DNA from 2 places in the Variovorax sp. J31P179 genome. Region 1 is predicted to be linked to the other one. Evidence: predicted binding sites of a transcription regulator. Region 1 holds the regulator's gene; the other holds the start of a gene.
The links. Region 1 encodes FNR, which switches genes on or off when oxygen is low (the NO sensors DNR and NnrR bind a similar motif). Its sites were predicted from a motif close to TTGATNNNNATCAA; they were not measured.
Positions count from the first base shown of each region.

Region 2: the regulator FNR is predicted to act here: its motif matches at 1,752-1,765, upstream of QTI17_RS22980 (universal stress protein).

Region 1 is NZ_JASZYL010000004.1:21,185-24,550, reverse strand. It holds gene ccoG (cytochrome c oxidase accessory protein CcoG) at 1-493, shown strand, start outside; gene QTI17_RS11200 (FixH family protein) at 519-803, shown strand; gene QTI17_RS11195 (hypothetical protein) at 806-1,051, shown strand; gene fnr (fumarate/nitrate reduction transcriptional regulator Fnr) at 1,032-1,748, opposite strand; gene hemN (oxygen-independent coproporphyrinogen III oxidase) at 1,873-3,288, shown strand; gene QTI17_RS11180 (sulfite exporter TauE/SafE family protein) at 3,308-3,366, shown strand, end outside.
Region 2 is NZ_JASZYL010000009.1:102,481-105,846, reverse strand. It holds gene QTI17_RS22985 (efflux RND transporter periplasmic adaptor subunit) at 1-599, opposite strand, end outside; gene QTI17_RS22980 (universal stress protein) at 808-1,635, opposite strand; gene QTI17_RS22975 (MBL fold metallo-hydrolase) at 1,807-2,688, opposite strand; gene QTI17_RS22970 (ArsR/SmtB family transcription factor) at 2,774-3,097, shown strand; gene QTI17_RS22965 (YeeE/YedE family protein) at 3,097-3,366, shown strand, end outside.

The sequences.
Region 1 (3,366 bases):
GACCCCGCGCGGCCTGATCCGCTACGCCACGCAGAACAGCATGGCCGGGCGCTGGACGCCGCGCCAGGTGCTGCGCCGCGTTCTGCGGCCGCGGGTGCTGGTCTACACCGCGGTGCTCGGCGCGCTGTGCATCGGCCTGCTGGCGAGCCTGGTGACGCGCACGCCGCTGAAGGTCGACGTGGTGCGCGACCGCGCCTCGCTGGCCCGCATCGTCGACGGCGGCCAGCTCGAGAACGTCTACCGCCTTCAGATCATGAACGCCACCGAGCAGGTGCAGCGCTACCGGATCGAAGCCAGCGGCCTCGAGGGTCTGCACGTGTCCTCGGAGCCGGTGGTCGAGGTCGCGCCGGCGCAGTCGCGCTGGGTGGCGGTGCGGCTGCAGCTGCCCTACGGTGCGGCGACGGCCGGTTCCCACAAGGTGTATTTCGACGTTCGAGCGGAGGGCGGCCAGGGCAGCGTGTCCGAGAAGGCCGTGTTCCTGGTCCCGCGATGAAATCCAGGCCCCAAGGAGGCAGAAGATGACCGACAAGAGCAGCCATGACGAAGCGACGCGTCCCTGTCCACCCTGGTGGCGCTTCGGGCTGGTGTGGATGGTGATCGGCGGGCCGGGCCTGGTGGTGATCGCGAGTTTCGCCACCTTGTGGCTGGCCCTGCGCACGCCCGACCCGGTGGTCGACGAGGACTACTACCGCAAGGGCGTGGAGATCAACCGCACGCTGGCCGACAAGAAGCTCATGCCGGCGGTGGCCGGGCGCAACCACGCGGCCACCCCGAGCGCCGACGTGCCGTCGCCGAGGCGCTGAACATGCAGGCGCAACGCTGGATGTGGATACTCTGGCCGGCATTCCTGCTGGCCTGCGCGCTCGAGGTGCTGGTGTTCGCACTGGTCGATCCGGGCGACCTCAACTGGCGCGGCGAGGCGTTGGGCGCCTCTCGCCAGGCGGTCTACACGGCCGGGTTCTTTGCCTTCTGGCTGCTGGCCACGGCGGCGGGCGCCTTGACGCTGCTGCTGGCCCGGCCGGCGGCCGAGCTCAACAGCCCGGCGGATTGACGATGCGGCGCAGCGCCTCGGGATCGAGGATGCGCACGTTGCGCTGCTCGACCTCGACCATGCCGTCGGCCGCGAACTTCGACATCGTCCGGCTCACGGTCTCGAGCTTGAGGCCGAGGTAGCTGCCGATTTCCTCGCGCGTCATGCGCAGCACCAGCTCGGAGCGCGAGAAGCCGCGCGCATGCAGCCGCTGCACCAGGTTCAGCAGGAAGGCCGCCAGCCGCTCCTCGGCCCGCATGCTGCCGAGCAGCAGCATCACGCCATGCTCGCGGACGATCTCGCGGCTCATGATCTGGTGCACGTGGCGCTGCAGCGCCGTCACCTCGCGCGACAGTTCCTCGATGCGCTCGAAGGGCATCACGCAGACCTCGGAGTCTTCGAGGGCGACGGCGTCGCAGGTGTGCTGGTCGTTGACGATGCCGTCGAGGCCGATGATCTCGCCGGCCATCTGGAAGCCCGTGACCTGGTCGCGCCCGTCCTCGCTGGTGACCCGGGTCTTGAAGACCCCGGTGCGGATCGCATAGAGCGAGGTGAAGGGCTCGCCATTGCGAAACAGCGTCTCGCGCCGCTTGATCTTGCGCCGCGTGGCGACCAGGTCGTCGAGGCGCTGCAGCTCCCCGGGCGCCAGTCCGACCGGCATGCACAGCTCGCGCAGGTTGCAGTTGGAACAGGCGACCTTGATATTTTCGGGCTTCATTGATGCAGTCGGGGTCATGCGGGGATTGTCCGTGGGGGGGTGGGCCGGATGCTTGATGCAGGTCAAGGTTTGCGGATCGCGACGGCGGCATAGTGACACACCGAAGCCCATGCCTGCGTCCGCGATGCCTCCCGTCTCCGCTCCAGCCCTCACGCCGCCCATCGTGGTGCCCGCGCCGTCCGTGCTGCAGCGGTTCGACTGCGCCGGGCCGCGCTACACCTCCTACCCGACCGCGGACCGCTTCGTCGACGCCTTCACGGCCGAGGACTATGCCCAGACGCTCGAACAGCGCGGCAGCACCGGCGCCAGCGCGCGGGCGCTGTCGCTCTACGTGCATATCCCGTTCTGCGAATCGCTCTGCTACTACTGCGCCTGCAACAAGATCGTGACCCGCCACAAGAGCAAGGGGCGCGAGTACCTGGACTACCTGGCGCGCGAGATCGCTCTGCAGGTCGAGCGGCTCGGCCGCGGCGCCGTGGTCCGCCAGCTGCATCTCGGCGGCGGCACGCCGACCTTTCTCGACGATGCCGGCCTGCGGACGCTGATGGGCATGCTGCGCGAGGCCTTCACCTTGTCGCCGGACGGCGAGCATTCGATCGAGATCGACCCGCGCACCGTCGACCGCGAACGCCTGGTGACCCTGGCCGCGCTGGGCTTCAACCGGCTGAGCTTCGGCGTCCAGGATTTCGACCCCGACGTGCAGAAGGCGGTGCACCGGATCCAGCCGGCCGGGCAGGTGTTCGACCTGATGGCGACGGCCCGCGGGCTGGGCTTCGATTCGGTCAACGTCGACCTGATCTACGGGCTGCCGCGCCAGAGCGCGGCCTCCTTCGACCGCACGCTGGCCCAGGTCTGCGCGCTGCGGCCCGACCGCATCGCGCTCTATGCCTATGCCCACCTGCCCGAGCGCTTCAAGGCCCAGCGCCGCATCGCGACCGAGGCGTTGCCCGATGCGGCGGCCAAGGTCGAGATGCTGTCGCGCTCTATCGCCGCGTTCACCGAGGCCGGCTACGTCTACATCGGCATGGACCATTTCGCGCTGCCCGGCGACGCGCTGGCGGTGGCCAAGCGGCAGGGCCGGCTGCACCGCAACTTCCAGGGCTACAGCACCCAGCCGGACTGCGACCTGGTGGCGCTGGGCGTGTCGGCGATCGGCCGGGTCGGCGCCACCTACAGCCAGAACGCCAAGACGCTCGAGGAGTACTACGACCTGCTCGACCAGGGCCGGCTGCCGGTGGTGCGCGGCCTGGCGCTGACCCGCGACGACGTGCTGCGGCGCACCGTGATCATGGCGATCATGTGCCAGGGCCGGGTCGATTTCGAGACCATCGGCTCGGCCCACCTGGTCGATTTCGAGCGCTGCTTCGCGGCCGAGCTCGAAGCGCTGGCGCCGCTCGAGGCGCAGGGCCTGGTGGTGGTCGGCGATCGCCACCTCGAGGTCACGCCGCTGGGCTGGTTCTTCGTCCGCGCCATCGCCATGGTGTTCGACCGCTACCTGCAGGCTGACCGCAACCGCACGCGCTTCTCGCGCATCGTGTGATGAGCCCGCACGCTCCCCCATGCAGTCCGCCCTGCTCGCCACCGCATTCGTGATGGGGCTGGCCGGCGGGCCGCACTG
Region 2 (3,366 bases), on a different contig from region 1:
ACGCGGGCGATGTCTTCCTCGTCCACTTCGGCCGATACGCGCAGCGGGGCGCAGCAGGCCAGCGTGAACACCGCCTGCCCGGAGGGCACGAACTGGCCCGCCTCGCCGTCGCGGCGGATCACGACCCCGTCCGCCGGCGCGACGAGCTGGTTGTAGTCGCGCTGGGCTTGCGCGCGGCGGGTGGCGGCCTGGGCCGCCTGCCATTCGCTGCGCACGCGGTCGAATTCCGCCGGCGCGACGAAGCGCTGCTCGATCAGCGACCGTGTGCGCTCGAACTGAGCCCGTGCGAGCTGCTCACGCGCCCGCATCTCCTCGATGGTCTGGTCGAGATCGGTCGACTCGACGCGGGCCAGGACTTGCGCGCGCCTGACCTGCTGGCCCTCCTCGGCCTCGATGCTCACCAGCCGCCCGCCGGTGCGCGGCGACACCGGCATCAGCACCGTGGGCTCGACCGTGCCGGTGGCATAGACCGCCTCGATCGCGGGTCCGCGCGTGGGCAGCGCGGTGTCCACATGGACGGGCCACTGCCACCAGGCCGTGCCGGCTGCCGCGAGCAAAAGGGCACCCAGGCCAGAGAAGATGACGTTTCCGTGCTTCAAGACGCACCTTCCCTGCTGCCTGCCTTGCGTTTCGGCCGACCCGTCATCGGAGCGCCGCTCAGTCCAGCGTCACCATCGCGACGACGGCTTTGACCACGAGCCACAGCACCGCGGCACCCACGAGCCCGAGCGCGGCGACGATTCCGACTTTGCGCATCATGGAAAGGCTCCATCGGTGCGGGCGTGGCTCGTCGTGCAGGCGCGGCACTCAGTGGGCCATCAGAACGGGCAGCGTCATCGAATCCAGCACGGTCCGGCTCACGCCGCCCAGCAGCAGCTCGCGCGCCCGGCTGTGGCCGTAGCAGCCCATGACGAGCAGGTCCGCGCCGCATTCCGCGGCGGTCGACAGCAGCGCCTCGCCGGCATGGTCCTGCGGAAGCCTTGCGTGCTCGTGCACCCGCTCGATGCCATGCAGGTACAGGTAGTCGCGGACCTTCAAGGACAGGGGCTGCGATTCGTCGCCTTCTTCTTCGATCAGATGCACGTGCCGTGCGCTCTGCAGGAAGGGGATCGCCGCGGCGAGCGCGCGCGCACATTCGCGGGTGGGCTTCCACGCCAGCAGGACGATGTCCGGCGAACTCGCAAGCTCGCCGGAAAAAGGGACGACCAGTGCCGGACGGCCGCTGCCGATCACGATCGATTCGACGAAGCCGGCGGGCACGTCGAAGCCGTTCGCGTCATCGGCATCGCGCTGGCCGAGGAACACGAGGTCCGCCAGGAGCGCCTGCCGGGTGAAGGTCTCGACCACCGGTTCGCCGGTCAGCTCGAGCCATTCGCAGGGCGCGTCCGACACGGCGCACGCCTCCTGGCAGGTTTCCATGGCGCGGCGGCGGTGCTCGGCATCGATCGGATCACCCGGCGGCAACGGCGGAAGGCCGGGCCCGACGGGCAGCAGCGCAAGGTGGTTCGGCGCCACGGCGAACAGGGCGCTGACACGGGCGCGCCACGCAAGCGCGAGCCGCAGTGCGAGATGGAGGCGGGCGGCGGCGCGGGTGGTGCCGTCCAGGTGCACCAGGAGGGATCGATACGCGGTCATGGCGTTCCCCGTGTGCGAAGAAGTTGGAGCCTTTGTGTGCAATTTTTGAAGCGACGCTGGCGCGACGTGCCGGCGTGGGCTTCAGTGTCACTCTAGGGCGCCTGGCCGGAACTGCCTTGCGCTGGATCAAGCGCGCGCAATGCCGGATGTCAGCGGCCCCGCGCGCCGGCGTCATCCGCCGTGCGCGGGCAGTGCGTTCAAGGGAATGCGCAGGTAGGCGATGCCGTTGTCGTCAGGCGGCGGCAGTTGCCCGCCCCGCACGTTGACCTGGATCGACGGGAGGATGAGGGTCGGCATGTCGAGCGTCGCGTCGCGCGCGGTGCGCATCGCGACGAACGCGTCCTCGCCGATGCCGTCGCGGGCGTGGATGTTGCCGGCGCGCTGCTCGGCCACGGTGGTTTCCCACCGGGGCTGGCGGGAGGCCGGCGGGTAGTCGTGACAGACATACATCGTCGTCTCGGGCGGCAGGTCGAGCAGCCTTCGCATCGAGCGGTAGAGCTGACGCGCGTCGCCGCCGGGGAAGTCGGCGCGCGCGCTGCCCAGGTCGGGCATGAAGAGCGTGTCGCCGACGAAGACCGCGCCGTCGATCAGGTAGGCCATGTCGGCGGGGGTGTGGCCGGGCACCAGCAGCGCGGTGGCCTCGATGTCGCCGATCCTGAAGGTCTCGCCGTCCTTGAACAAGTGGTCGAACTGGCTGCCATCGGGCAGGAAGCCGGGCTCGAGGTTGAACAGCTTCTTGAAGGTCGATTGAACGAGGCGGATGTTCTCGCCGATGGCAATCCGCCCGCCCGCCTGGGCCTGCACATGCCGGGCCCCGGACAGATGGTCGGCGTGCGCGTGGGTTTCGAGGATCCAGTCGACCTGCAGGCCGTTGTCGCGGACATGGGCGAGCAGCCGGTCGGCCGATCGGGTGCTGGTGCGGCCCGACCTGAAATCGTAGTCCAGCACCGGATCGATGACCGCGGCGCGGCGGGTGGCCGGGTCCCACACGACATAGGAAATGGTCCATGTCTGGGGGTCGAAAAAGCCTTGGGTGGTGGCTCGGTTTGCCATGACGGTCGCTCCGGGTTGCGTATCAATATGTTGACAAATATTATATAAAAACAAATAATATTTCAACCGAAAGGAAAAGCTGTTCATGAAACGTGCACTGCCTGTCATCGACCCTGAAGCCCTGCGCGGTGCCGCAAGCCAGGCTGTCGGCGCGCTCAAGTTGCTCGCCAACGAAGACCGGCTGCTGCTGCTCTGCCAGCTGTCACAAGGCGAGATGTGCGTGAGCGACCTGGAAGAGGCACTGGGGATTCATCAGCCGACGCTGTCGCAACAGTTGGGCGTGCTGCGCGGGGAGGGCGTGGTTCAGACCCGCCGCGAGGGTCGGACCATCTTCTACCGCGTGTCCGACCCGGCGATGCTTGAGATCCTTTCGCTTCTCTATCGCCTGTACTGCCCGAAGGAAGCCTGATGACCATCGACTGGAACCACTTCACGCCGCTTGCCGCATTGGGCGGCGGTGTTCTGATCGGCATCGCCGCGGCGATGTTCGTGCTGCTCAACGGGCGCATCGCCGGCATCAGCGGGGTGCTCGGCGGACTGCTCCGGCTTGTCGCCGGCGACGTGGCATGGCGTGTGGCCTTTGTCCTGGGCTTGATCGGCGCGCCGCTGGCGTATGCCGTGTTCGCTGCCGTGCCCGAGCCCCGGATCGACGCCGGCTACGGCGCGTTGGTGCTCGCA